Regions from separate parts of the Paenibacillus sp. FSL H8-0282 genome, predicted to be linked through region 1. Evidence: predicted binding sites of a transcription regulator. Region 1 holds the regulator's gene; the other holds the start of a gene.
What was found. The regulator CtsR, encoded in region 1, represses protease genes until heat stress. The targets are predictions, from matches to a motif close to ATGGTCAATAAAGGTCAAACA.
Positions count from the first base shown of each region.

Region 1 (15,018 bases):
ACTCCCCCAATAATACAAGGCCTGCCCTCTACCAGCTGATGCACATCAAATCCTTGTCCTACAGCGATCATGATTGTCCCTCTCCCCTGTTTCTTTCTGTGAATTCTGCATAATCCAAATCATCAGGTGTCGTAATCTTAATATTTCTGTAGCTTCCCTCTACCACAGAAACCGGAATCCCCGCACGCTCCGCCAAGCTGGAGTCATCGGTGCCCAGAAAGCCATCCCGCTCCGCCGCTGCATAAGCCTCCAGCAAATCAGAAAGACGAAAAGTCTGCGGGGTTTGAATCGCCCACAGACTTCGCCGATCCGGCGTAGACAGTACTTGTCCTTCATTATCCACCTGTTTGATCGTATCCTTGACGGGTACAGCAAGAACCGAAGCACCCATCTGCTTCGCTCGTTCGTAGCAAGCCTCAATTTCATTTGGCTGTACAAACGGACGAACACCATCATGTACCATTACCCACTGTGTCGTAAGTTTCAACAACCCTTTATGTACGGAATGCTGACGCTCAGATCCACCAGTTACTATAGCCTTAACCTTGTCCAGCTTATAGAGCTGTATCCATTCCCGGCAGCGTTCAATATCCTCTTCACCGGTTACGAGCACGATTTCAGAGATCAATTCGTGCTGCTGGAATACCTCCAGCGTATGAACGATAATCGGCTTCCCCTGCAGTAACAAATATTGCTTGCTCTCCGCAGTTCCCATTCGCGTTCCTCTGCCTGCCGCCACAATGACGACGCCCACACTGTTTGACATTAATCTGGCTCCTGTCTTTCACGTATAATCCCATCATAACGTGTTTGGCGGGCATTTCCAACCCATAGGACAGTCCCCATACACTTTATCTTCACTTATTGCGCTTTTTCCAAAAGTTTTGGCTTAGCAAATATCATTCGGCCAGCCGAAGTTTGCAGCACGCTAGTGACCAGAACCTCCATCGTAGTCCCGATATATTCACGTCCGCCTTCTACAACAATCATCGTTCCATCGTCTAAGTAGGCTACCCCTTGTCCATGTTCTTTGCCATCCTTAATGACCTGAACTACGATTTCCTCACCAGGCAGCACTACAGGCTTCACAGCATTCGCCAGATCGTTAATATTCAGAACGGAAACACCCTGCAATTCGCAAACCTTATTTAAGTTGAAATCATTAGTGACTACTTTACCTTGGAGTACCTTCGCTAACTTCACTAACTTACTGTCAACCTCAGAGATTTCTTCAAAATCTCCCTCATAGATCAATACCTTCACATCAAGCTCTTTTTGAATTTTATTGAGAATATCAAGCCCACGCCGTCCCCGGTTCCGCTTCAACAGATCCGAGGAATCAGCAATATGCTGGAGCTCTTCAAGCACGAATTCAGGTATGACAATGGTTCCCTCAATAAATCCCGTCTTACAAATGTCAGCGATTCTTCCATCGATAATAACACTTGTGTCGAGGATTTTATGTTCCTCAAGCCCGCGGCCTTCCGGCTCAGCCGCTTGACCCCAGCGTCCAGATGTCCACAGTGCAGCTAGCTCCTCTTTTTTCTCCAAACCGATCCGTAGCCCCAGATATCCAAAAGCTAACGTAGCTGGCACTTGCAGCAGCTGCCCAGCTTTCCCAAGCCAGATCATTGCAGGGTATAACAGGAGAGATAACAGAAGCCCCCCTGTAAGCCCAGCTGCACTTGCAGCTAATTCATTCATTGGAATACGCGAACAGTAGTGAACCGCCTCCCGCAGTTTTGAACCTCCCCATTCCGCGCATAAAGACCCCGCAAACAAAAAAATAATGGCACCCAGCACCGTAAATAAAATGCTTCCTTCAACAGGTAAGCTTTCACCCAGCTTCTCCATCCCCTTGGGGAATCCTCTTTCGAGCGCATGGTATAGCGAAAAACCTGACCAAGCACCACATATTAAGGCAAAAGACAAAATCACTTTTTTCCACATAACCTAACGCACCTCCTTTTTATTCATCCTAAATGGATCTATTCCTCACCAGTATGTTCCAATTTTCAAGACGATAAACTTAGGGTAGCGCTGGAAATGCAAAAAGGCTTTGCCATCCCCTAGGGAAGACAAAACCTTTGGTCATAATTTATTCAGTTACCTTACCTTTTGGACCGATTAACCGTTCTTGGAGTGATACACTTTATCCTCTGAACGGCTACGACGACGATGACGGCGTCTGGCTGTCAACCGATCAATATTTTGCTTAAAGCCGTATAATGCGTAAATTCCAAGTAAGACAAAGATCAACTTAGCGATTTGCTCTGGGAACACTACAGCTACAGCCACTGCAACAACAATAACCACTGGCGCTCCAACCACCGCTTTTTTCGGCAATCCAATCTTTTTGAAATTAGGATATTTAACAGTGCTGACCATCAAATAGGATAAGAGCAGTGTAGCAACGATCATAAACGGAGCCGAAACATCTTTATTAAAAAGAGCTAATGTGGCCAGTACACCACCTGCAGCAGGAATTGGCAAACCGATAAAATAACCCGGAACTCCCGGACGAACATTAAAACGGGCTAAGCGCAAAGCACCAAACACCGGAAAAATCGCAGTTACTGTCCAGCCTAATGCAGAGTTCAAATCCTGCAGGCTTGAGACGTACAAAATAACGGCCGGTGCGACTCCGAAAGAAACGACATCAGATAAGGAGTCCAACTCCTTGCCAAATTCGCTTTCGCATTTTAGAGCGCGAGCTACTCGACCATCTAAGCCGTCTAACAGCATAGCAATAATAACCATGATAGCGGCCATGCTAATCTTACCGTCAAACGCCATCATGATACCAAACATTCCGAGCATCAAATTACCTATCGTAAAAAGACTCGGAATTGATTTTTGTATCATTTCTTCACCTCAATTTTCTAACTTTGGCCTTTAACGTCCCCAATATTACGTGATTGTATGTTATTTACATTTGCCTGTCAATAAGAACTTGCTTCTGTAAACGTTTGAGCCCATCCTGAATATTACGGGCCCGCACCTCCCCAATTCCGTCCACTTCATCCAATTCAGCAATGCTTGCGGACATCAAATTAGGCAGCATTTCAAACCGCTCCACCAGATTGTGAATGATCACATTCGGAAGCCGCGGAATTTTGTTAAGCAGGCGATAACCACGTGGAGTCACCACTTCTTCAGAGGTAATTGCCGTAGAAGAATAACCCAATATACGGGCAATATGGTTGTCATCCATCAGATCATCATCGCTTATCCGTTTGAGACCGGCGATAATTTCACGGATTTTATCCTCCTGCTCTTCCTTAGCATAGTCTCTGTATAGAAGCCATGCTTCTTCCTCTGTATTTCCAACCAGTTCTTCCATCTGCATGCTGATCAGGCGTCCTTCGTTGCCCAATTCGTTGATATAGCGTTTGATCTCCATTTTTATGCGCAAAACCATCTCTACACGCTGGATAACACCCACTACTTCAGCAACGGTAACAATGCCCTCATATTCTGAAGCTGACAAATTCGTCAGTCCTTGCGTGAGCACTGCTTTATACTTCTCGAGTGTCTGAATCGCTTGGTTAGCCTTTGCCAAAATTGCGCCGATCTCTTTGAGTGCATAACGTATCGAGCCTTGATATAGCGTTATGATATTGCGGCGTTGTGAAATGGAAACCACCAGCTTACCCGTTTGCTTCGCTACCCGCTCCGCGGTCCGGTGACGGATCCCTGTCTCGATGGATGAGATAGAGGAGTCCGGTATAAGTTGTGTATTAGCATACAATATACGCTTTAAATCCTCACTTAGAATAATAGCTCCGTCCATTTTAGCTAGCTCATATAAATAATTGGGCGAAAAATCGCAGTTAATGGAGAATCCGCCATCCACTACGTCCATCACCTCAGGACTGTACCCTACGACAATAAGTGCCCCTGTCTTAGCGCGCAGCACATTCTCCAAACCTTCCCGAAAAGGTGTACCCGGTGCCGCCAGTCTGAGCAGATCATTCATATTCTCTAATTGGTTATATTCTTTCATATCCCTGTGCCCCCTAATCTAACGCGACCGATAGTGCATCTGCTACGGTACTGACGCCAATAATCTGGATATCTTGCGGGTGCTTCCATCCCTTCATGCTCTTTTCAGGCATAATCACCCGCCGGAAGCCAAGTTTTGCGGCCTCCTTAACGCGCATTTCCGCGCGCGAAACGCCTCTTACCTCACCGGTAAGTCCTACTTCTCCGAAGAAAACGTCGTAAGGTTTTGTTGAAATATCACGAAAACTGGAGGCGATACTAATAGCTACAGCTAGATCAATCGCCGGTTCATCCAGCTTTACTCCCCCGGCAACATTAAGGTATGCATCCTGATTCTGCAGGAACATGCCCATCCGTTTCTCGAGTACAGCGATAATAAGTGCCATCCGCTGGTGATCCATGCCTGTGCACATTCGCCGTGGGGAAGGGAAGTGGGTGGCAGCAACAAGTGCCTGAAGTTCTACAAGCACAGGTCTAGTTCCCTCCATACTTGCCACCACAGTAGAACCAGCCACGCCAAGCGGACGTTCCGATAAAAAGAGCTCCGATGGATTCTCTACTTCGGTAAGCCCCGCTTCACCCATTTCGAAAATGCCGATTTCATTCGTAGAGCCAAAGCGGTTTTTTACAGCCCGCAAAAGTCTATACGTATGATGCCGCTCACCCTCAAAATACAGCACGCAGTCCACCATATGTTCAAGCATCCGTGGTCCAGCAATAGCCCCTTCCTTGGTAACATGACCAACGAGAACTGTTGCAATTCCACGAATCTTAGCGATACGCATAAATCTTGTCGTACACTCCCGAACCTGGGTCACGCTGCCTGGCGCACTCGTTACTTCTGGCATAAATACGGTCTGAATAGAATCGATGACAAGAAATTGTGGCTGGATTTGTTCGATCGCTTCTTCTATGCTTTCCATATTTGTCTCACATAGTACATAAAGCTCCGTTGACAACGCATCGAGGCGATCCGCGCGCAGCTTAGTTTGCCTTACCGATTCTTCGCCCGAGATATACAGTACTCGCAATCCCTGTGTTGTAAGGGCGTGAGAGGTCTGTAATAAGAGCGTAGATTTACCGATTCCTGGGTCTCCCCCTACTAGTACCAGCGATCCTGGTACGATCCCCCCACCGAGAACACGGTTAAGCTCACCTATACCTGTCAGTATGCGCGGTTCCTTGTCACTTTCTATACTTATGATCGACTGTGCCTTTTCTTTACTATGAAAAATAGGGGCATTCATTCCCTGTGTTTTGACTACGCTTTCCGTTTCCTCCACCATGGAGTTCCAAGCCTGGCACCCTGGGCATTTCCCGAACCATTTTGGCGATTCGTATCCACAGTCGGTGCAAAAAAATTTTGTTTTTGCTTTAGCCATTTGTTCTCCTTACGGTCCGAACTGTTTACAATTCGGATCATTTTCTTCTAATGAAAGTTTACCATTTCTACCCCTTTAACGAAAGGTCATTCGGTATTTGCATTAAATGTATATTTTAAATTGATCTATTTCCAATAAAAAAAGCTTCCGCTCCTCTATAAATAAGGAGCGAAAGCCTTGTTTATTTTATTCGGATTCTACTTCTTTTTCAAGCGCTGGCGCTACTGGAGCGTCCACTTTAGTCACCACAAGTTCTCCGCCGACCTCATCAATATTGAGGGAATCACCCTTTTGGATATTTCCTCTCAACAATTCCTCAGAAAGACGGTCCTCAATATGCTTCTGAATTGCCCGGCGCAATGGACGTGCACCAAAGGCTGGGTCATAACCTTCTTTAGCCAAGAAGGCCTTCGCTGCATCCGTGAGTACGAAATCAACATCATATTCACGCAGGCGCTTGCGGAGCTCATCAGACATCAACGTAACGATCTCAGCGATATGTTTCTCATCGAGTGAGTGGAAGACGATGATTTCGTCGATCCGGTTCAAGAACTCTGGACGGAAGCTCTTCTTGAGCTCTTCCATAACCTTGCCCTTCATATTGCCGTATTCTGCTCCTGCATCTTGCACAGCCGTGAATCCAAGCGTCGAATTCTTCTTGATTGCCTGTGCGCCTACGTTAGAGGTCAGAATGATAAGTGTATTACGGAAGTCAACTACCCGGCCTTTAGAGTCGGTAAGGCGACCATCTTCAAGCACTTGCAGCAAAATGTTGAATACTTCCGGATGCGCTTTTTCAATTTCATCAAGCAGTACTACAGAGTATGGTTTACGACGTACCTTCTCTGTTAATTGGCCGCCTTCTTCATAGCCGACATATCCAGGAGGGGCACCAACTAAACGGGACGTGGAGTGCTTCTCCATGTATTCCGACATATCAATACGAATGACCGCATTTTCATCGCCGAACATAGCTTCAGCAAGCGCACGTGCCAACTCAGTTTTACCTACACCCGTAGGACCGAGGAAGATAAACGAGCCCATTGGACGTTTCGGATCTTTAAGACCCGCACGCGCCCGGCGCAATGCCCGGCTGACAGCCTTAACAGCTTCGTCCTGACCAATCACTCGTTCATGCAACAGAGCTTCCATGTTAAGCAGACGGTCGGTCTCTTCTTCCTTCAGCTTGCTTACAGGGATCCCCGTCCAGCTTGCGACAACCTGTGCGATATCTTCAGGTGTAACTTCAGAGTCGGTGCGTCCTTGTTTTTCTTTCCACTGGTTCTTAGTCGTATCAAGCTCTTCACGGATTTTTTGCTCCGTATCACGCAGGGCAGCCGCTTTCTCAAACTCTTGGCTCTGCACAGCGGAATCCTTCTCCTTGCGGATATCATCCAAGCGCATTTCTAGTTCCTTCAGATTTGGCGGGATAGTGTAAGAGTGAAGCCTTACTTTAGACCCTGCTTCATCGATAAGGTCAATGGCTTTATCCGGCAGGAACCGATCCGGAATGTAACGATCAGACAGCTTTACAGCTTCCACGATAGCTTCATCCGTAATTTTCACACGGTGATGTGCTTCATAACGATCGCGAAGTCCAAATAGAATTTGTACCGCTTCTTCTGGAGATGGCTGATCCACCGTAATCGGTTGGAAACGGCGCTCCAAAGCTGCATCTTTTTCAATATATTTACGATATTCATCCAGCGTCGTCGCACCGATGCACTGAAGTTCTCCGCGGGCTAAAGCCGGCTTAAGAATGTTAGATGCATCAATAGCACCTTCTGCGCCACCAGCACCGATCAGCGTATGAAGCTCATCGATAAAGAGTACGATATTCCCCGCTTGGCGAATCTCATCCATGATTTTCTTGAGGCGGTCTTCAAACTCACCGCGATATTTAGTACCAGCCACTACAGAGCCCATATCGAGCGTCATTACGCGTTTGTCGCGCAGTGTTTCTGGAATTTCATTATTAATGATCTTTTGGGCCAAGCCTTCAGCAATAGCTGTTTTACCAACCCCAGGTTCACCTATCAACACCGGGTTGTTCTTCGTCCGGCGGCTCAGTACCTGAATAACACGTTCAATTTCCTTGCTACGACCGATAACTGGATCCAGGTTGCCATCCTTGGCATAAGCCGTCAAATCGCGTGCTAGGCCGTCTAGAGTCGGTGTGCTGACATTAGCAGGTGTTCCGCTATGACTGGATGCAGCCTCGCTGCTTCCCAGAAGCTGAAGCACTTGCTGACGAGCTTTGTTCAAGCTGATGCCGAGGTTATTAAGCACACGAGCCGCGACACCTTCTCCTTCACGAATAAGTCCTAGCAGAATATGCTCAGTGCCGACATACGTATGTCCCAGCTTGCGGGCTTCGTCCATCGACAACTCGATTACTTTTTTGGCGCGAGGAGTATAAGCAATGTTCGTAGGTTGTTCTTGGCCTCTGCCAATCAGTGTCTCCACTTCGTCCTGGATTTTCTCAAGACCCAGACCCAAAGCGATTAATGCTTTAGCAGCAATGCCGTCTCCTTCACGAATAAGTCCTAGCAAAATATGTTCTGTGCCAATATTGTTGTGTCCTAAACGAACAGCTTCTTCCTGCGCTAGCGCTAGCACTTTTTGTGCGCGTTCCGTAAATCTTCCAAACATCATATCTCCTGCACCTCCATGAATAATAAATATCTATATTAATGTTGTGTTCCCAGTGTTTCTCGGAGCAGTTTCGCCCGATACATATCCCGTTCAGTGGCGTTCATCTCGTCACCGAACATTTTTTGCAGAAATCCTGGCTGTGTCTTAACGTTAAGCTCATTAAGCACGGAAATCGAAGGGCCTTCCAGTATGCCAAGGTCAACCCCAAGTCTCACATCAGACAGCCGTTGTGCGGATTCTTTAAGCTCCATTAGAGCTGCATAACACAAAATCCCATAAGATCTTTTCACTCGGTCTGTAATTCTTAAAGCGGAATCTACAAGCAGCCTTTCACGGGCATTTCGTTCATGCTCTATAATCTGGGTGACTACACTGTGAAGGTTCTCGATGATTTCACTTTCTGTTTGACCGAGAGTAATCTGATTGGAAATTTGAAAGATGTTCCCTACTGCTTCGCTGCCCTCACCATAAATTCCTCTTACAGTCAATCCCACTTGGTTCACTGCTGACAATATGCGATTGATCTGTTGGGTCATTACTAGTGCTGGCAAATGCAGCATTACTGAGGCACGCAGCCCTGTACCCACATTGGTGGGACAACTGGTCAAGTATCCTCTTTTATCATCAAAAGCGTAATTCACAGCCGATTCGAAGATATCATCGATGGCTGTCGCACGTTCCCATGCTTCTCTTACCTGAAGACCCGGGAACAGACATTGGATCCGCAGATGGTCTTCTTCGTTAATCATGATGCTGACCGACTCATCTTCATTTAATATCACAGCTGCGCCACGTGAATCATTAGCCAGATTAGGACTGATGAGATGTTTCTCGACCAATACCTTTTTATCCAGTTCATTCACTTCTGCAAGCTTTATCAGTTGAAAAGATCCGAATTCGGCAGCAGTTTCCCCATGAAACACAGGGGCCAGCAGCTCTAATACTTCTTCCGATTGCTCTAAGGAAGCAAGCATAGGGAATGGAAGATGCTCTAAATTACGTGCAATACGCATACGGCTGCTAATTACAATCTCGGAGTGACTGCCTCCCGAGCGCATCCAATCACTAAGCGCTTGTTCAGTAAATCGGAGACTTGACATGTCATATCCCCCCTATATATCAAAGACTTTACTCTTGTGCCATTTCTTTTTCAAGTTGGCGAATTTGATCCCGCAGCTCTGCCGCAGTTTCGAATTCCTCCTGTGCGATACTTTGCTGTAATTCCAGCTTCAATTCATCAATTTGCCGCTTAAACACAATTTGTGCTCCAGCACGTTTAGGAATCTTGCCTACATGCGAAGTGCTGCCATGCACCCGTTTAAATAGCGGGTCCAGTGCACTGTTAAAATATTTATAACAGGAGCTGCAGCCAAAACGACCCAATTTGCTAAACTGCGAGTACGTCATCCCACAATTCTCACATTGCAGACTCTGCGTAGTCTTCGTAGCAGCCGTCTTTTCCTTACCGGCCCCTTCAAGATCAAGCAGACCGGACAGCAAGCTGTGAATGGAGAATCCTCCAGCAGTTCCCGGGATCAGTTCACCCTTCTCCCGCGCACAGCTCTCGCAGATATGAAATTCTGTCTTCTCTCCATTCACGATCTTGGTGAAATGGAGTGTTGCTGGCTTGACGCCACATTCCTGACATTGCATAAGCGAAAGCCCCTCCCTTATGATTGACAATTATTTGCCTAACAAAGAGATTAACATCGCCTTCATAATCTTGGCCCGAATCTCATCCCGATATGGAATCTTAACCGTTAGGCAATCCCGAGAAACAGCAGCGCGCATAAGACACGCCTCACGCTTGCTTAGAAAACCAGCTTCCTCCAGTTGATAAATCAACCCTTCGGCAGCGTTCTGATCTATCCCGCCACCTATAGTATGGTTTAAATGGGCATGCAGTGCCACGTTGGGCGGCAATTCAAAACGTTGAATACGAATATATCCCCCGCCACCACGTTTACTTTCCACCACATAGCCTTTTTCCAGTGTAAAGCGTGTACTAATAACATAATTGATCTGTGACGGTACGCATGAGAACTGGTCCGCCAGGTCATTTCGCTGGATTTCCACCGTACCTTCGGGACTTTCATGCAAAATATTCTTCAGATATTGTTCAATAATATCAGAGATATTGCGCATCACTCATCCTCCAGTGCTCTTTAAAGCTTCATAATATCGCTTACGGCCCGCATCCTTAATGACATTCATTAGTGAACTTCATTCATATAAGTCTGAAGAAAACTTCACGAATTCAGAGGATCGCACTGTATGTCATCAGGTGCGTTGACTTTGACTTTCTTTGACTTTTTAATATTATAACATATTCTGTGCTAATTCCAAGAGGATTCTCTTATTTTTCACTTTTTTCAGCGAATGTATTCGGAAATAAAGAACTCTCCCAGCATCTTTCGAAGGGGAGAGCCTAATTATTTTCTAAAAATGATCAAAAAGTGCAGTTTCAGCTTGCGGTATGATTTCTTCGAGCCATTCCAGAGCCGTCGGATTACCAGTCACACGTCCATAACGAGCCAGCTCTGCCGGGCGTTTATATCCAAACATTAGAATCGTCAGCGAACCAATATCACAGCTTAAGTCAGCTGCATCCCGTTCACCCTCTATACGCAAGAAAGCTGCTGCTCCCTTTTCGGAGACAGTCCATTCCCACAACCCGTCATTCCATGGGGCATATTTATCTTCAATATAGATAACCTGTTTCTTCTGACTGTTGTGACGCTTAAAAGAATAACTCTCCACGAATGCTTTAGCATTAACAATACGCGCCATAAAATAAGGATAATTCTCCTGCTCTATACGCGGATCAGGCAGCAAAAAGGGTAACATATCATCGGATGGCACCAGTTTTAGCGATGCACCGGTCACCATCGAATCGTGATTCGCAAGAAATGTCCACAGCCCCTGCCGGGCCTGTTCGTTCAAAAACACAAATTCATCAATGACCAGCTCTCTATTTTCTATCTTATATAGTACGTATCCTTCAGGTTCCCCAAGCTGTGAATAAAATACCGCAGTCTGACCTTCATCATCCAGAACAGAGTTTTCCCACCAGTCCAAATCACGCTTAAGTGTTCCGTTATATCTAACTGCAAAACGATTGTATAAGTTGTCCAATACTTCGATATCTATAACACCACGTCTTACCTTGCCCTCAACTTCAACCTTCTTGGGAAACTTGGCAACAGGAATGGAGTATTTCTTATATTCACAATAAACTTCCCAACCAAATTTGCGATAAAAGGGGATCAAGAACGGATGCAGAAAAGATAATGTCTGCCCCGCCTCATTCATCGTTTGCAGCGTATGCGCCAGGAGCTTTGCCACATGCCCCTGTCTGCGATTCTCTGGCCATGTCGCTACCCCTGCGAGCCCTCCCATAGGTACTAATCTACCTTGTATGTACACTTCGAACGGAAGAAGAGTAAGTTTAGCTTCCAAAGTACCTTCTTCAAAAGCACCCCATACGCGTTCTGCTTTAAATCTTTCCTTAGCATTCGCCCTTTTCTCACTAGGCAGCTTGTATTGAAAAGCATATTCAGATAAATCCATGCTTAGATCAAACTCTTCTGAGTGCAACTGTCTGATATCCACAAAACTCACCTCATCATTTATGAATTTACTTTTATGGTTAGTATAACAAGAGAGTGTATTGTGTGCGAATTATAAGGATATTTTTCGAACTTTTTTCAGTTATCCACAGCCTTAGGCAGTTTTAAAAATAGTCTTGTAATCTTGTTCTATTCAAGTTAAAATAATTATCCACTTATTAATCCCTCTATCCACATAAATATGACTATATCCACAGCAACCCGTGTATTACTTAGGTTTTCTGTTGACAGATCTACATAAATATGTACTTAATCCACACCATTTGGTGATTTTTTGCCTTTTAATCATCTATCCACATGTGCGTAAGTTTTCTGCAAATTCCAATGAATTATCCACAAGTTTTCCACAATCTATAATAGACGCAAAAAAGCCACTGTCGAGTTATCAACAGTGGTCTATTTGTGCTTGGCAACGTCCTACTCTCCCAGGACCCTTCGGTCCAAGTACCATCGGCGCTGGAGGGCTTAACGGTCGTGTTCGGGATGGGTACGCGTGGAACCCCTCCGCTATCGCCACCAAACATGCGTCTGTGAAACAGACGCTGCCGCGTGAAATTCGGTTCTTCACCAGAAGTGAGAATGAATTTCTAAGCGTGTTACAGGCTTGATGCCTGAAAACTGAATCCGAAACGAATCTGCATTCTACGTATAGGATAAGCCCTCGACCGATTAGTATTGGTCAGCTCCATGCATTGCTGCACTTCCACCTCCAACCTATCTACCTCGTCGTCTTCAAGGGGTCTTACTAATTGGGAAATCTCATCTTGAGGGGGGCTTCACGCTTAGATGCTTTCAGCGCTTATCCCGTCCGTACGTAGCTACCCAGCCATGCTCCTGGCGGAACAACTGGTGCACCAGCGGTACGTCCATCCCGGTCCTCTCGTACTAAGGACAGCTCCTCTCAAATTTCCTGCGCCCACGACAGATAGGGACCGAACTGTCTCACGACGTTCTGAACCCAGCTCGCGTACCGCTTTAATGGGCGAACAGCCCAACCCTTGGGACCTACTTCAGCCCCAGGATGCGATGAGCCGACATCGAGGTGCCAAACCTCCCCGTCGATGTGGACTCTTGGGGGAGATAAGCCTGTTATCCCCAGGGTAGCTTTTATCCGTTGAGCGATGGCCCTTCCATGCGGTACCACCGGATCACTAAGTCCGACTTTCGTCCCTGCTCGACTTGTAGGTCTCGCAGTCAAGCTCCCTTATGCCTTTGCACTCTGCGAATGATTTCCAACCATTCTGAGGGAACCTTGGAACGCCTCCGTTACTCTTTAGGAGGCGACCGCCCCAGTCAAACTGCCCGCCTGACACGGTCCCCGTACCCGGTAAGGGTACTAGGTTAGAACCTAGATACGATCAGGGTGGTATCCCAACGGCGCCTCCACCGAAGCTTGCGCTCCGATTTCTACGGCTCCCACCTATCCTGTACAGATCGTACCCAAATTCAATATCAAGCTGCAGTAAAGCTCCATGGGGTCTTTCCGTCTTGTCGCGGGTAACCTGCATCTTCACAGGTATTAAAATTTCACCGGATCTCTCGTTGAGACAGCGCCCAAGTCGTTACGCCATTCGTGCGGGTCAGAATTTACCTGACAAGGAATTTCGCTACCTTAGGACCGTTATAGTTACGGCCGCCGTTTACTGGGGCTTCGGTTCATAGCTTCGGGTTACCCCTAACCACTCCCCTTAACCTTCCAGCACCGGGCAGGCGTCAGCCCGTATACTTCGCCTTGCGGCTTCGCACAGACCTGTGTTTTTGCTAAACAGTCGCTTGGGCCTTTTCACTGCGGCCCCCTCGTGCTATTCACACTACCGGGGCACCCCTTCTCCCGAAGTTACGGGGTCATTTTGCCGAGTTCCTTAACGAGAGTTCTTCCGCGCGCCTTAGAATTCTCTTCTCGCCTACCTGTGTCGGTTTGCGGTACGGGCACCTTCTCCTGGCTAGAGGCTTTTCTTGGCAGTGTGAGATCATGACCTTCGCTACTATAATTTTCGCTCCCCATCACAGCCCAGCCTTAATGATGTGCGGATTTGCCTACACATCAGCCTCACTGCTTAGACGGACATCCATCAGTCCGCGTCACTACCCTCCTGCGTCACCCCATCGCTCATAGCGGATTACGGTGGTACAGTAATTTCAAACTGTTGTCCTTCGACTACGCCTTTCGGCCTCGCCTTAGGTCCCGACTTACCCTGAGCGGACGAGCCTTCCTCAGGAAACCTTGGGCTTTCGGCGGATCAGATTCTCACTGATCTTTTCGTTACTCATACCGGCATTCTCACTTGTGTAGTGTCCAGCGCTCTTTTCAGTACACCTTCAACCCCTACACAACGCTCCCCTACCCCAGATGCAAAGCATCTAGCCATAGCTTCGGTGGTGTGTTTAGCCCCGTTACATTTTCGGCGCAGAGTCACTCGACCAGTGAGCTATTACGCACTCTTTCAATGGTGGCTGCTTCTAAGCCAACATCCTGGTTGTCTGTGCAACTCCACATCCTTTCCCACTTAACACACACTTGGGGACCTTAGCTGATGGTCTGGGCTGTTTCCCTTTTGACAATGGATCTTAGCACTCACTGTCTGACTCCCGGCAATAAGTATATGGCATTCGGAGTTTGACTGAGCTTGGTAATCCTTGCGGACCCCGCACCCAATCAGTGCTCTACCTCCACTACTCTTATACCGAGGCTAGCCCTAAAGCTATTTCGGGGAGAACCAGCTATCTCCGAGTTCGATTGGAATTTCTCCGCTACCCCCACCTCATCCCCGCACTTTTCAACGTACGTGGGTTCGGGCCTCCAGTGCGTGTTACCGCACCTTCACCCTGGACAGGGGTAGATCACACGGTTTCGGGTCTACGTCCACATACTAAGTCGCCCTATTCAGACTCGCTTTCGCTGCGGCTCCACCTTCTCGGCTTAACCTTGCATGTTAAACGTAACTCGCCGGTTCATTCTACAAAAGGCACGCCATCACCCATTAATAGGGCTCTGACTTTTTGTAAGCACACGGTTTCAGGTTCTATTTCACTCCCCTTCCGGGGTGCTTTTCACCTTTCCCTCACGGTACTGTTTCACTATCGGTCGCCAGGTAGTATTTAGCCTTAGCAGATGGTCCTGCTGGATTCATACGGGGTTTCACGTGCCCCGCACTACTCGGGATCCGTCTCGGAGAGAACACAGTTTAGGTTACAGGGCTTTTACCTCTATCGCGGGCCTTTCCAGACCTCTTCACCTACCATATTCCTTTGTAACTCCATGTGAGACGTCCCACAACCCCTAAGAGCAAGCTCTTAGGTTTAGGCTGTTCCGCGTTCGCTCGCCGCTACTGACGGAATCACTATTG
Region 1 is NZ_CP150146.1:6,198,777-6,213,794, forward strand. It holds gene ispF (2-C-methyl-D-erythritol 2,4-cyclodiphosphate synthase) at 1-71, opposite strand, end outside; gene ispD (2-C-methyl-D-erythritol 4-phosphate cytidylyltransferase) at 68-766, opposite strand; gene NST94_RS27055 (PIN/TRAM domain-containing protein) at 862-1,950, opposite strand; gene pssA (CDP-diacylglycerol--serine O-phosphatidyltransferase) at 2,128-2,865, opposite strand; gene disA (DNA integrity scanning diadenylate cyclase DisA) at 2,930-4,006, opposite strand; gene radA (DNA repair protein RadA) at 4,020-5,387, opposite strand; gene clpC (ATP-dependent protease ATP-binding subunit ClpC) at 5,574-8,042, opposite strand; gene NST94_RS27080 (protein arginine kinase) at 8,078-9,142, opposite strand; gene NST94_RS27085 (UvrB/UvrC motif-containing protein) at 9,171-9,695, opposite strand; gene NST94_RS27090 (CtsR family transcriptional regulator) at 9,726-10,187, opposite strand; gene NST94_RS27095 (GNAT family N-acetyltransferase) at 10,482-11,654, opposite strand; rRNA gene rrf (5S ribosomal RNA) at 12,076-12,192, opposite strand; rRNA gene NST94_RS27105 (23S ribosomal RNA) at 12,321-15,018, opposite strand, start outside.

Region 2 (15,018 bases), 790 kb from region 1:
AGAATTTGCCGGATAAACTGCGTGAAGTAGCAGAAATTCGAATGGCGCATCCAGATATCAACCTCAAGGAGGTTGGTGAAATGCTCAAAGGTACAGTCAGTAAGTCGGGAGTAAATCATCGGCTTCGTAAGATTGATGAGCTGGCGGACAAGGTTCGAGGCGGCTAATTACTTTTTTTCTAGTGTGGTTTACGTTATAATGATATAATAATATAAAATTAATGTGAAACTTTTGGGGAGAACTCAATTAGGGGGTAAGCGTTTCATGACAAAGCACCCGGTAGTTGTTCGGTTGAAGACAGGGCTTCATGCCCGACCGGCAGCATTGTTTGTGCAAGAAGCTAACAAGTTTTCGTCGGAGATTTTCGTGGAAAAAGATGATAAAAAAGTAAATGCTAAAAGTATTATGGGGATTATGAGCCTCGCTATCAGTTCCGGCACGGAGATTTACATTAGCGCGGACGGTGCGGATGCCGATCAAGCTGTAAACGCTTTGACAAGTCTGGTCAGCAAAGAAGAGCTTGAGAACCAATAATAGGAAGACAACATCGTTTCTGCTAGGAAGACTTTATTTATCGCATGACCAAAAGCCCTTCGGGGCTTTTTTTAATACCAAAAAATAGATGGAGAACGTGCAACATTTACCAAAATGACTCGTCTAGAGGATAATAACAAATCACAAGAAATGAAAGGGGCTGGCAAATATGAAAGGTTTATTGAAGAAAATTGGTTCAGTGATGATCGTAGGGAGTTTGTTAATTGGAGGGATCAGCATGAGTGGTGTTTTCCAAGGTCCTGCAAAGGCTTACGCAGATGAAGTGCAGAAAAATGTCGTTAGTGTAGTAGGTAAAGGCGAATTGTCCCTCAAGCCGGATATCGTATACTTGTCCATCGGTGTGGATACTACGGCCACAACTGCGCAAGAAGCGCAGAAGACCAATGCCGCTAAAATTCAGAAGATTATGACTTTACTGAAGAATACTTGGAAAATTGCAGATAAAGATATTCAAAGCACGCAGTTTTATGTGCAACCCAATTATAGTTACAGCGAAAAAGAAGGACAGCAAGTGAAGGGGTACAACGCCAATCATACGCTGTTAGTGTCTTATAGAGATCTGACCAAGGTTGGTGAATTGCTGGACGCTGCATCTGCGGCAGGGGCGAATAATATCGGAAATGCACGTTTTTCTGTGGAAGATACTTCTGCATTTGAAGCTCAGGTGATTGAAAAAGCGATGGCGAATGCAGATGTTAAAGCAGGGGCTATTGCTAAGGCAGCTAAACGCAGCTTGGGTCAAGTGATCACGGTCAGCCAAAATGATGGCGATATCACTCCGGTTTATTTTGAACAGAATCTAAAAATGAATATGGCTGCAGCAGATGCTGGTGCAAGCACATCCGTGCAACCCGGAGTAGTTAAAGTTACAACTCAGCTGAGCGTAATGTATGAATTGAAATAGTATCAGAACAAGGTGAATGCAGAGAGGAGAGGTGATCTTCCACTAGTAATAGTGGGGGGCGCCTCTTTTTTTGTGTAAGTTCTCTACGATTCTGTTTAATAAATTGGAAAGGAGAGGAAAAATAAGATGATGAATATTATTTCAAAAGAATCAGCACGCAAATGGGGCATAGGTCTGATGTCAGCAGGTTTATTGTTTGGTGGAGGTCTGCTGCCCAGCGAAACGGGTTATGCAGCAGCTAGTAAAACGGAGAATAAAGCTATTGATTCGCGTATCGTTTTAAAGGCAAACGGGATAAATTCGTTGCAGGAAGGTATTTTGAAGGAAGGACAGGCCTGGATTCCCATAACTTTTATGCGAGATGTGTTGGGATTACCGCTTGTGTATGATAAGAAGGAAAATGCGTACATGATTGGAAAAGGATCGACCAAGGCCAAGTTGATGTTATCCAGCTACGGTACTTCTGTGTGGGTGAACAACTATTTCATTCGAGAGTATGAAGGGAAGTTAATTAATAATCGCCTCTATGTTCCATCAGGATTGTTAAATGATTATATGGGTTATAAGGTAGATTGGAGTCGGGCCGCCAGTAGGCTGAATGTGGTGAACAGACCGCAGAACGCGCTGACGGTAACCACGGAAACTTATGCTAAAGATCGGGCAGAAGCTTTTATTCAGCTTGATTATCCGAAGATCAGTGGATTGGGCAACTCCAGTGCGCAACAAGCTATTAATAATACTTTGAAGGAAAGTGTTATGAAATTCGCGGCGGGTGCAGAACAGGATATCTCCGATCGAGATGGAGCAGAGCCCAAATACACCTATGATTCAGGTTATGTAGTGACCTACAATCAGAATGGTGTGATCAGCATAGTGATGCATCAGTATAGTGATACGGGCGGGGCCCATGGAATGACTAACCGTGAAGCCTTCACCTTCTCGCTTAAGGATGGTAAACGTCTACTGTTGGGCGACCTGTTTGGAGCTAATCCAAACTACAAAAAACAGCTGAATGCAAAGCTGAGCAAGCTACTGAAGGCAGAGGATAGTTATTTGGGAGGATTCAACGGATTGAATACGGAGAAATATTTCTATCTGAAGGACGACAAGGTTGTTCTGTTCTTCCAATTATATGAGTACACAGCGTATGCTGCAGGCTTCCCTGAGTATACTTTTAGTTTCAAAGAGCTTTTACCGGATGGCAGTAGCCCGTTTGCTGGCATAAAATAAATGGAAATGCTTCGTCTCCGCTAATGTCGGCACAAGACATCTCCCCCTTACCAGAGTTGTCTCTTGTTCATATGCTAAAGGGAGTAACTAGTTTATGAACGGGGGAGAGCTATGGGCTACCAATATACTGCAATTGGCGATTCCTTGACGACTGGATTTGGTGCTCTGCCAGGTAACGGTTTTGTACCGGTGTACCGTAGAATGGCAGAAGGGAGACTGCGGACTACTGTAGCCTCTACGAATTTAGGCGTGAACGGAATGACTACTTCAGAGCTGGAGCAGCGGCTGCGCGGAAATTCCATGATGCGTGAGGCCGTTCGAGTAGCTGATATCATCACTGTGTCTATCGGTGGTAATGATTTGATTCACGCGGCCAAATCAGCAGCAAGACAGCAAGGCAACTTATCCGCAGAACTGCGCAGATCGCTTCAGGAATGCAAACAAAATTTCTCTGCAATTATGAATATCCTTATACAATTGAAGGCGAGGACGCGTAGACCTTTTATCATTAGAATTGTGGGATTATATAACCCCTATCCTCAGGTGGTTGGTGCGACAGAGTGGGTCAGGCAGTTTAATCAATACGCAGCACAGTACAGCAGCCGAGTATGTGGATTTGCTTCGATTTACAGTGAGTTCGCAGGAAATGAGAGAGGGCTGTTATCCATTGATCATTTGCATCCGAATGGCCGGGGTTATCGCGTAATTGCCGAGAAGCTGGATGCGCTAGGTTATGGCGGCCTGGCTTAATTGGATTTAGGTCTTCTATAAAATATAAAGAGGCTGTGCTCTAACCATAACGGATAGAGCACAGCCTCTTTATATTTTTACTTTATAGCTTACACACCGCTAGGCAATGTCTTCTCGATTACTTTATCTACGATACCGTATTCAGCCGCGTCTGCAGCAGTCATGAAGTAGTCGCGATCTGTATCCTTCTCAATACGTTCTAGAGGTTGACCCGTACGTTCTGCTAGAATACGGTTCAGCTTATCGCGCAATTTGAGGATGCGGCGGGCACGGATTTCAATGTCCGTTGCTTGACCTTGAGCACCACCCAGAGGCTGGTGGATCATGATCTCGCTGTTAGGCAGTGCGAAGCGTTTGCCTTTGGCGCCAGCGTTTAGCAGGAAAGCTCCCATGGAAGCTGCCATACCCACACAGATGGTGGAAACGTCTGGTTTAATGTACTGCATTGTATCAAAAATAGCCATACCTGCAGTAATGGAACCGCCTGGGCTATTCACGTAAAGGTGAATGTCCTTGTCAGGATCTTCGGCAGCCAAGAACAGCATTTGTGCGATGATAGAATTGGCTACCACGTCATTAACCTCCGTTCCAAGGAAAATGATGCGGTCCTTCAGCAGGCGGGAATAGATGTCATAAGCGCGCTCGCCGCGGTTGCTCTGTTCTACTACCATAGGAATATAACTCACGTGGAAAACCTCCTTGATATTGGTTCTTTAAATGTATTCATTTTTACTCTTGCCGTATTACCCACATGATAAACAAATTCAAACAAAAAGTCAAAGAAAGTCAAACTTATATTCAAAAAAAAGAGCCGACAAGCGGCTCTTTGGTTAAGTAGTAGTATAGGCACTACTAAATTATGTGCAAAAATGAAATTAATGGCGCGCCCGCCAAGAATCGAACTTGGATCTCAGGCTTCGGAGGCCTACGTCATATCCATTGGACCACGGGCGCAACAAAAATGATTATAATACAATTTTTACACAATTGCAATGTAATATTAATACTGGACAAGCGCTTTAGGGGCAGGCATCGGGCGCTATATCTTTTTCTGACCTTATTAATGTATAAGAAGACAAGCGCTTGAGAATTCTACTCTCGGAAGACTTGCGCTTCGAGCAATATTTGGTTAGAATATGGGTGGGACTTAAAAAGTTTACCCGGGACGTTTTGAGACCATGAACAAGGGAATAGAGGAAGACGAAGTTGCAGGAGTGAAAGTATGCGTAATTTATTAGATATCCAAAAGCAGCTTCTGCCTGATCTCATGGAAACCCTTAAGAGACGGTACACGATTCTTCATCAGATCATGCTGTCCGATATTATTGGGCGCAGAACGCTAGCCGCTTCGCTAGATATGACTGAGCGGGTACTGCGTGCCGAGACGGATCTTCTGAAATCGCAAGGGCTTATTGAGATCGAGAGTGTTGGCATGCGCATTAGCGCTGCTGGACGTAGACTGCTTGATTTGCTAGAGCCGGTTGTTAAGAGCCTATTTGGTCTGGATGAGCTGGAAGAGAAAATTCGAGCAACGTATGGTCTGGATAAAGTTATTGTAGTACCGGGTGATTGTGAGTCATCGCCGTTCACCAAACGAGAGCTTGGCCGAGCGGGTGCGAAAGCGCTGCTGAGTATACTTCGCGCAGATGATACAGTTGCCGTCACAGGTGGATCTACGCTTGCCGATATGGCTGATCAACTGACACCGCCGTTGTCCCTTTCCTATAAGAACGCTTGGTTTGTTCCGGCGCGTGGAGGATTAGGAGAGAGTATGGAGATTCAAGCCAACACGATTGCCTCAACAATGGCAAAGCGGGTTGGAGCCAACTACCGGTTGTTGCATGTCCCTGATTTGCTTAGCGGGGATGCATACCAATCGCTGGCACTTGACTCTAATATTGGAGAGATTGTACAAACCATCCGTAGTTCGCGTATTATTGTACATGGGATTGGGGATGCCATTGAAATGACCCGCCGCCGCAAACTGGACGAGGCTACAGTCTCGGAAATCCAGGGTGAAGGGGCAGTGGCCGAATCTTTTGGCTATTATTTCAATGAAGAGGGTCAGGTTGTCCATACCATGCTTACGATGGGTCTACGTCTAGAAGATATTATTCGGACAGAGAAAGTCATCGGTATTGCAGGAGGCAAACCCAAGGCCAAAGCCATTCATGCCATGCTGCGTTTCGGGCAGGAGAATATTCTCGTCACGGACGAGGCTGCTGCAGTAGAAATAGGCAAGGAAATTGACAATCAACTACAGCTATCTTCGTAGTTTTTAGATTGCAGGCAATAACATACTTCTTGCATCATACTTAACATTGTTGTCATGACAGACCTCACCGTCTGTTTTGAATAAATAAAACGAATTCTAGGAGGAACTATTCAATGAGTGTAAAAGTTGGAATTAACGGTTTTGGACGTATTGGACGCCTTGCTTTCCGCCGTATTCAAAATGTAGAAGGTATCGAAGTGGTAGCAATCAACGACTTGACTGACGCTAAGATGCTTGCTCATTTGCTTAAATATGATACAACTCAAGGTAAATTCCAAGGTGATGTTGAAGTGCATGATGGCTTCTTCAAAGTCAATGGTAAAGAAGTTAAGGTTCTTGCTAACCGCAACCCTGAAGAATTGCCATGGGGCGACCTAGGCGTTGATATCGTACTTGAGTGCACAGGTTTCTTCACAACTAAAGAAGCAGCTGAAAAACACTTGAAAGGTGGAGCTAAGAAAGTAGTTATCTCCGCTCCAGCTACTGGCGACATGAAAACTGTCGTTTACAACGTTAACGATGACATTCTTGATGGTACTGAGACTGTTATTTCCGGCGCATCTTGCACAACTAACTGCCTAGCTCCTATGGCAAAAGTACTGAACGACAAGTTCGGTATCGTTGAAGGCTTGATGACTACAATTCATGCTTACACTGGCGACCAAAACACTTTGGATGCTCCACATGCTAAAGGTGACTTCAGACGCGCTCGTGCAGCAGCTGAGAACATCATTCCTAACACTACTGGTGCTGCTAAAGCAATCGGTCTGGTTATTCCAGAACTTAAAGGTAAATTGGATGGTGCAGCTCAACGTGTTCCAGTTGCAACTGGTTCCCTGACTGAGCTTGTAACTGTTCTTGATAAGAGCGTTACTGTTGAAGAAATCAACGCAGCAATGAAAGCAGCTTCCGATCCAGACACTTATGGTTACACTGAAGATGAAATCGTATCTTCCGACATCAAAGGTATGACTTTCGGATCCCTGTTCGATGCTACACAAACTAAAGTATTGACTGTTGGCGACAAACAACTGGTTAAAACTGTTGCTTGGTATGACAATGAAATGTCCTACACTGCACAATTGGTTCGTACTTTGGAGAAATTCGCTAAAATCGCTAAGTAATTGACTTGATATAAGCAACATCTATAGAGCGGAAACAGAAATTCCTTGTTTCCGCTCTTTCTAAATGTATTTCTTGTTTCCTGCTAGAAACAATTTTGGGTGTGGAGGAATTAATCATGAACAAAAAAAGCGTCCGTGATGTAGAAGTAAAGGGTAAGCGCGTATTTGTACGCGTGGATTTCAACGTACCTGTAGAAGACGGTAAAATTACTGATGATACTCGTATTCGCGAAACACTTCCAACCATTAAATATTTGATCGAGAACGGTGCAAAGATCATTCTTGCGAGTCATATGGGTCGTCCTAAAGGCGAATTCGTAGATTCCATGCGTTTGACTACTGCTGCTGAACGTCTGTCCGAGCTTCTTGGCAAACCAGTAGCTAAAGCTGACGAAGCAATTGGCGAAGCTGTAAAAGCAAAAATCGCTGAGCTAGGCGAAGGCGACGTACTTGTACTTGAGAATGTTCGTTTCTACCCAGGTGAAGAGAAAAACGATCCTGAACTGGCTAAACAATTCGCTGAATTGGCTGATTTGTTTGTTAATGATGCGTTTGGTGCGGCTCACCGTGCACATGCATCGACAGAAGGTATCGCTCATTTCCTACCAGCTGTATCCGGTCTTTTGATGGAGAAAGAATTGTCTGTTCTTGGTAAAGCTCTTTCTAACCCAGAACGTCCTTTCACTGCGATCATCGGTGGTTCGAAAGTTAAAGACAAGATTGATGTTATTGATAACTTGTTGTCTTTGGCTGATAACGTCCTGATCGGCGGTGGGTTGTCTTATACATTCACTAAAGCACAAGGTTTTGAAATCGGTAAATCACTAGTAGACAACGACAAACTTGACGTTGCTCTTGGATTCATCGAAAAAGCAAAAGCACTTGGTAAAAACTTCATGCTTCCTGTTGATGTTGTTGTTGCTGATAAATTTGGTGCTGACGCTAACACTAAGATCGTTGATTACAATGAAATCCCAGAAGGTTGGGAAGGACTTGATATCGGACCTAAGACTCGTGAACTTTATGCCGATATTATCAAGAACTCCAAGCTGGTTGTCTGGAATGGACCTATGGGCGTATTCGAAATCGATAAATTCGCTGAAGGTACACTTGCAGTAGCAAAAGCTTGTGCAACTACTGAAGGTTACACTGTTATTGGTGGCGGAGATTCCGCAGCAGCAGCAGAGAAATTCCACCTGGCTGATCAAATGGATCATATCTCCACTGGTGGCGGTGCATCCCTTGAGTTCATGGAAGGCAAGGCGCTTCCTGGCGTAGAAGCACTGAACGATAAGTAAGACCTAAGAAGGAGGCAACATAAGTCATGAGAACACCTATTATTGCAGGTAACTGGAAAATGTTCAAAACAGTTCCTGAAGCAGAAAGCTTTATTGCTGAAATTAAAGGCAAAGCAGAAGTAGAAGGCGTTGAGACTGTAATCTGCGCTCCATTTACTAACCTGCCTGCACTTGTAGCAGCTGCAAAAGGTACTAACATCAAGATTGGTGCACAAAACCTACACTTTGAAGATAACGGTGCTTACACAGGCGAGATCAGTGGTGTAATGCTAAGTGATCTTGGTGTGGACTATGTTATCATTGGCCACTCTGAGCGTCGTGCTTATTTTGGCGAAACGGATGAAATCGTGAATAAGAAAATGCATGCTGCATTCCGTCACGGAATTACTCCTATCGTATGTGTTGGCGAAAAGCTCGAAGAGCGTGAAGCTGATCAAACTAAAGCAGTATGTAAAGTACAAACTGAAGCTGCATTCCAAGGTCTTAGTGCCGAGCAAGCAGCAAAAGTTGTTATTGCATACGAGCCTATCTGGGCTATTGGCACAGGTAAATCTTCCACTTCCCAAGATGCTAACGAAGTTATTGCTTACATCCGCAGTCTTGTAAAAGATCTGTATGATGCAGCAACAGCTGAAGCTGTTCGTATTCAATACGGCGGCAGCGTGAAGCCTGAGAATGTAACTGAGTACATGGGCCAAAGCGACATCGATGGTGCGCTTGTTGGCGGTGCCAGCTTACAACCGGATTCCTTCGTTCAATTGGTTGAGGGGGCGAAGTAAGATGTCAGCTCCAAAACCCGTAGCTTTGATCATCATGGATGGTTTTGGTTTGCGTGGAACGACAGAAGGTAATGCCGTTGCTCAAGCCAACAAACCTAACTATGACCGTTACCTGAAACAATATCCTAACACTACACTCACTGCTTGCGGTGAAGCTGTAGGCCTTCCGGCAGGCCAAATGGGCAACTCCGAAGTAGGGCATTTGAATATTGGTGCAGGCCGGATCGTTTATCAGGATTTGACTCGTATTGATAAATCGATCCGCGAGGGCGAGTTCTTCGATAACGAAACCCTGGTTAGCGCAGTTAGAAATGCTAAGAACACTGGCAAAAAGCTTCACCTTTACGCGCTTGTATCCGACGGAGGGGTACATAGCCATATTAACCACTTGTTTGCTATGCTTGACCTGGCTAAAAAAGAAGATATGCATGAAGTGTATATCCATGCTTTTATGGACGGTCGTGACGTAGCTCCTGATAGTGGGAAGAAGTTTGTCCAAGATCTAGTAGCTAAAATCGAAGAGGTTGGCGTGGGTACAATTGCAACGGTGTCCGGACGTTATTACGCAATGGATCGTGATAAACGTTGGGAACGTGTAGAGAAAGCCTACCGTGCTATGGTTTATGGTGAAGGCCCTAAATACACGGATGCTGTGCAAGCCATCACTTCATCTTATGAAAACTCGGTATTTGATGAATTTGTTGAACCTAGTGTAATTGTAGACAGTGAAGGCAAACCTGTAACGGCAGTAGAGAGCGGCGATTCCGTCGTGTTCCTCAACTTCCGTCCTGACCGTGCTATTCAATTGTCACAAGTGTTCACGAATCAAGATTTCCGCGGTTTCGACCGTGGACCTTTGTTCCCGCAAAACCTGCACTTCGTATGCCTAACTACTTTCAGCGAAACGGTACAAGGTTATGTAGCCTATTCACCGAAAAACCTGGATAACACATTGGGTGAAGTGCTTGTTCAACAAAACAAGAAGCAACTGCGCATCGCGGAAACTGAGAAATATCCGCATGTAACCTTCTTCTTCAGCGGTGGACGTGACGAGGAGCTTCCTGGTGAAACCCGGATCTTAATCAACTCTCCTAAAGTAGCAACCTATGATCTTCAACCTGAGATGAGCGCATACGAAGTGGCTGCAGCCTGCGTAGCGGAAATCGAAGCGGAAAGACAGGATGCTATCATTCTTAACTTTGCCAATCCTGATATGGTTGGACACTCCGGCATGCTGGAACCAACAATCAAGGCTGTAGAAGTGACGGATGAGTGTGTAGGTAAAGTAGTGGATGCGGTTGTTGCCAAAGGTGGCGTTGCCATTATTATCGCTGACCATGGTAATGCAGATATGGTATTTGACGAGAACGGTCGCCCGTTCACAGCTCATACAACCAATCCTGTTCCGTTCATCGTGACTACTGAGAATGTTGTATTGCGTGAATCCGGTATTCTTGCAGACGTAGCACCAACAATCCTAGATTTGATGGGACTTCCGCAACCTGCGGAAATGACCGGACAATCCATGATTGCTAGCCGTAAGTAAGGTAAGGTATAACGCCTTTGATTTTAAGCTATACAAGTAAGACCAAAACAATGTTAAAAGGAGATTAACTTACATGACTATTATTTCTGATGTATATGCTCGCGAAGTCCTTGACTCCCGTGGTAACCCTACTGTAGAGGTTGACGTTTATCTGGAATCCGGTGCTAAAGGCCGCGCTATCGTTCCTTCCGGCGCTTCCACTGGTGCTCACGAAGCTGTAGAACTTCGTGATGGCGACAAATCCCGTTACATGGGTAAAGGCGTTCTGAAAGCTGTTGAGAACGTAAATGAAATCATCGCTCCAGAAGTTATCGGTATGGACGCTCTTGACCAAGTGGGCATCGACAAATTGATGATTACTTTGGACGGAACTCCTAACAAAGGTAAATTGGGCGCTAACGCAATCCTAGCTGTATCCATGGCAGTAGCTCGTGCAGCTGCAGCAGCTTTGGATATTCCTTTGTACGTATACCTGGGCGGATTCAACGCTAAAACTCTTCCAGTACCAATGATGAACATCATCAATGGTGGTGAGCATGCGGACAACAACATCGACGTTCAAGAGTTCATGGTTCTTCCTGTAGGAGCTCCAAGCTTCAAAGAAGCTCTTCGCACAGGTGCTGAAATCTTCCACAACTTGAAATCCGTACTTCAATCCAAAGGCCTGAACACAGCTGTAGGTGACGAAGGTGGTTTCGCACCGAACCTTGGTTCGAATGAAGAAGCAATCACTACAATCATCGAAGCTATTGAAAAAGCTGGTTACAAACCAGGTGTTGACGTATTCTTGGGTATGGACGTTGCTTCCACTGAGTTCTACAAAGACGGTAAATACACCCTTGCTGGCGAAGGTAAATCTTACACTTCCGCTGAGTATGTTGACCTTCTTGCTTCATGGGTTGAAAAATATCCTATCATCACAATCGAAGACGGTATGTCCGAAGACGACTGGGATGGCTGGAAATTGCTTACTGAAAAATTGGGCGATAAAGTCCAATTGGTTGGTGACGACTTGTTCGTTACTAACACTGAGCGTCTTGCAACAGGTATCGAAAAAGGTATCGGTAACTCCATCTTGGTTAAGGTTAACCAAATTGGTACATTGACTGAAACTTTTGATGCTATCGAAATGGCTAAACGTGCTGGTTACACAGCAGTTATCTCCCACCGTTCCGGTGAATCCGAAGATAGCACAATCGCTGACATCGCTGTTGCGACTAATGCTGGTCAAATCAAAACAGGTGCTCCTTCCCGTACAGACCGTGTTGCTAAATACAACCAATTGCTTCGCATCGAAGATGAGTTGGGTGAATTGGCTCAATACAACGGCCTGAAATCCTTCTACAACCTTAAAAGATAATCTGCTTTTATAGCAGACTTCGAAGACCCGCCGTTATGGCGGGTCTTTTTTATGATTTGAAGAAGATAGACTTTAATAGGTTTGTCCTTATCTTGCAAGAAAAGCTACGACTTAACAGTCTAAGCTGTTGTATTACCGACAGCGCTATGATAAAATAAGAATACTGTTTATGTATCGTGATAACCTAAATTACCATAGATAGTGATGCTTAGGCGTAGGAGGTGGAAGTGAATGGATATCTTTTTGAAAGTTGTGCTCCTGATTTTTTCCGTCGGTCTTATTGCGGTCGTTCTTCTGCAAAAGGGGAAAAGCGCGGGTCTTTCCGGTGCCATCTCTGGCGGTGCTGAGCATCTCTTTGGTAAAACAAAAGCTCGTGGTATGGAGCTTGTACTACAACGTGTAACTGTTGGACTTGCTGCTGGTTTCTTCATCATGGCGATTCTAGCTGCTATTCTAATCGACTAAAAGATCTACCGTAAGCCCTCGCTCTGTTCTAAATGGAATAGAGCGGAGGCTTTTTTGTTATATTAAAAGGAGTTAAAAAGCACCTAAGGGTGCTTTTCTTTTCATATTCGCAAAGAAAAAGGATGGATCGATAGGAAGTAAATCTGAAATTGGCATGGATGTATTTCAGCAGTTAAAGGAAATTTTGTACTGTGTTAACCTTTGGATGACAGTAACAGGGATGCGCAGGATTGATTTCGTGTATACTAGGGTATGAAGTAGTAAAGGTAAAATTTACTTGGCATTACTGCAGGGCAGGACAAGATATACATATTTGCCAGCGGCTTGAAGCCGCGGAGGGCTGGGGTGACGAACATGATAACACAAGAAATATTACTCGATTTCATGCGGGAAACTGCATATAAACCAATGACTTATGAAGAGCTGGTGAGTCATTTTGCTCTAGAGGATAGTGAAGGGTTTAAAAAGTTCGAGGAGCTGCTGATTGAATTAGAGCAGGATGGAAGAATTGTATTGACCCGTACTGCACGTTATGGCGTGCCAGAACGGATGGATTTACTGCGTGGACGTTTACAAGCACATGCGAAGGGTTTTGCTTTTTTAATCCCGGATGATCGTGATCATCCTGACGTATATATCCATGCAAATGATCTTAAGGGAGCTATGAATGGCGATATCGTTCTGATTCGTATTACCTCTAAAAGTCCGTCCGGCGGACGTATGGAAGGCGAAGTAGTACGTATTGTAAAACGTGGCGTGTTGCAGACGGTAGGTGTTTTTCAGAACCTGGAGACCTATGGTTTTGTGCTGCCTGATGATAAGCGGATTAATCGTGATATTTTTATTCCGAAGCAATCCTTTAAAGGTGCTGTTGATGGTCAAAAGGTCGTTGTGCGTATTGTGAGTTATCCGGAAGGCCGAGCAGCGGCAGAGGGTGAAATTATTGAAATTCTCGGACATAAGGATGATCCGGGTGTTGATATTCTTTCCATTATCCGCAAACATCAATTGCCTGAAGCATTTCCAGCTGAAGTGATGGATGAAGCCGATAGTGCTCCTGATTCAATTACAGAAGAGGAGATTGCGGAGCAAGGAAGACGCGACCTGCGCGGACTGAACATTGTTACGATTGATGGCGAAGATGCTAAGGATTTGGATGATGCGGTAAACGTACAGCGCTTGGAGAATGGACATTACAAGCTGGGCGTCCATATAGCAGACGTAGGTTATTATGTGCGTGAAGGCTCTGAGCTGGATAAAGAAGCCTATGACCGCGGTTGTAGTGTGTATTTGGTAGACCGGGTTATTCCGATGTTGCCGCACCGTCTATCGAACGGGATTTGCAGCTTGAATCCACAGGTAGACAGGTTAACAATGTCCTGTGAAATGGAATTTAACGAGCAAATGAAGGTTGTGAAGCACGATGTCTTTACGAGCGTGATTCGCACCAAAGAGAGAATGACTTACTCCAATGTTCGTAAAATTCTCGAAGATGAAGATCCAGAGCTGCTGGAACGTTATAGTCCACTAATTGATGATTTCCGCCTCATGAAAGAATTGGCGATGAAGCTGCGCGATGCGCGGATGCGCCGGGGTGCGGTTGATTTTGATTTTGAAGAGAGCAAAATCATCGTGGATGAGAACGGCAAGGCTGTAGATATCGTGAAGCGTGAACGTTCTGTAGCTGAACAGATTATCGAGGAGTTCATGCTGGCGGCAAATGAAACAGTAGCTGAACATTTCCACTGGTTGAAGGTTCCGTTCCTTTACCGGATTCACGAAGATCCAGACCCAGAGAAGCTGCAGAATTTCATGGCTTTTGCGGCCAATTTCGGATATCACGTCAAGGGTCGTGGCAATTCGGTTCATCCACGTGCTTTGCAGGATTTGTTGGAGCAAATCCAAGGCACAAAGGAGCAGACGGTCATCAGTACGATGATGCTGCGTTCTATGAAGCAGGCAAAGTATGATGCGGAGAGCACGGGCCATTTCGGACTGGCTGCGGAATACTATTCTCACTTCACTTCTCCGATTCGCCGGTACCCCGATTTGGTCATTCACCGCGTAATGCGTGAAGTGATTGAGAATGGAGGGGCATTGACCCAGAAACGGCATGATTATTTGTCTAGCCGGATGCCTGACATTGCTCAGCAGTCCTCGGAACGCGAGCGTGTGGCGGTAGAAGCTGAACGCGATACGGAGCAACTGAAGAAAGCAGAATACATGCAGGATAAAGTAGGCGAGGAATTCGAGGCTATGGTCAGCAGTGTGACCAGCTTCGGAATGTTCATCGAGCTGGATAATACCGTCGAAGGTCTTATTCGTCTCAGTGCAATGAGCGACGATTATTATCACTTCGACGAAGGTCATATGGCGCTTATTGGCGAGCGCACATCGCGTGTGTTCCGCATTGGTGACGAGGTGAAGATCCGAGTCGCCAAAGTAAATATGGATGACCACACGATCGATTTCGAGTTGGTCGACATGAAGCCACGCGCGCCAGGTGAGCACCGCGGCGGTGGCTTTGCAGGCGGCCGCGGAGGCAAGGGCGGCCGTTCGGGCGGCGGCTTCATTAAGCCGGCCGGGGCCAAAGGCGCCGCGGGCAAGGGACGCGGCGGTAAAGGCAAGCCCGGCGGCGCTGCTGCAGGCGCGGGCAAGGGCAAGCCGGGCGCAGCTGTGCGCGCCGGTGAAGGGCCGCGCGAAGCGGCCGGTGTTGGCGCAGCGGGCGGACG
Region 2 is NZ_CP150146.1:181,283-196,300, forward strand. It holds gene whiA (DNA-binding protein WhiA) at 1-167, shown strand, start outside; gene NST94_RS00885 (HPr family phosphocarrier protein) at 265-534, shown strand; gene NST94_RS00890 (SIMPL domain-containing protein) at 704-1,459, shown strand; gene NST94_RS00895 (DUF4163 domain-containing protein) at 1,586-2,689, shown strand; gene NST94_RS00900 (GDSL-type esterase/lipase family protein) at 2,801-3,439, shown strand; gene clpP (ATP-dependent Clp endopeptidase proteolytic subunit ClpP) at 3,529-4,125, opposite strand; tRNA gene NST94_RS00910 (tRNA-Arg) at 4,319-4,393, opposite strand; gene NST94_RS00915 (sugar-binding domain-containing protein) at 4,662-5,714, shown strand; gene gap (type I glyceraldehyde-3-phosphate dehydrogenase) at 5,828-6,838, shown strand; gene NST94_RS00925 (phosphoglycerate kinase) at 6,955-8,136, shown strand; gene tpiA (triose-phosphate isomerase) at 8,163-8,915, shown strand; gene gpmI (2,3-bisphosphoglycerate-independent phosphoglycerate mutase) at 8,917-10,461, shown strand; gene eno (phosphopyruvate hydratase) at 10,535-11,821, shown strand; gene secG (preprotein translocase subunit SecG) at 12,053-12,286, shown strand; gene rnr (ribonuclease R) at 12,641-15,018, shown strand, end outside.
Region 2: the regulator CtsR is predicted to act here: its motif matches at 4,212-4,232, upstream of clpP (ATP-dependent Clp endopeptidase proteolytic subunit ClpP).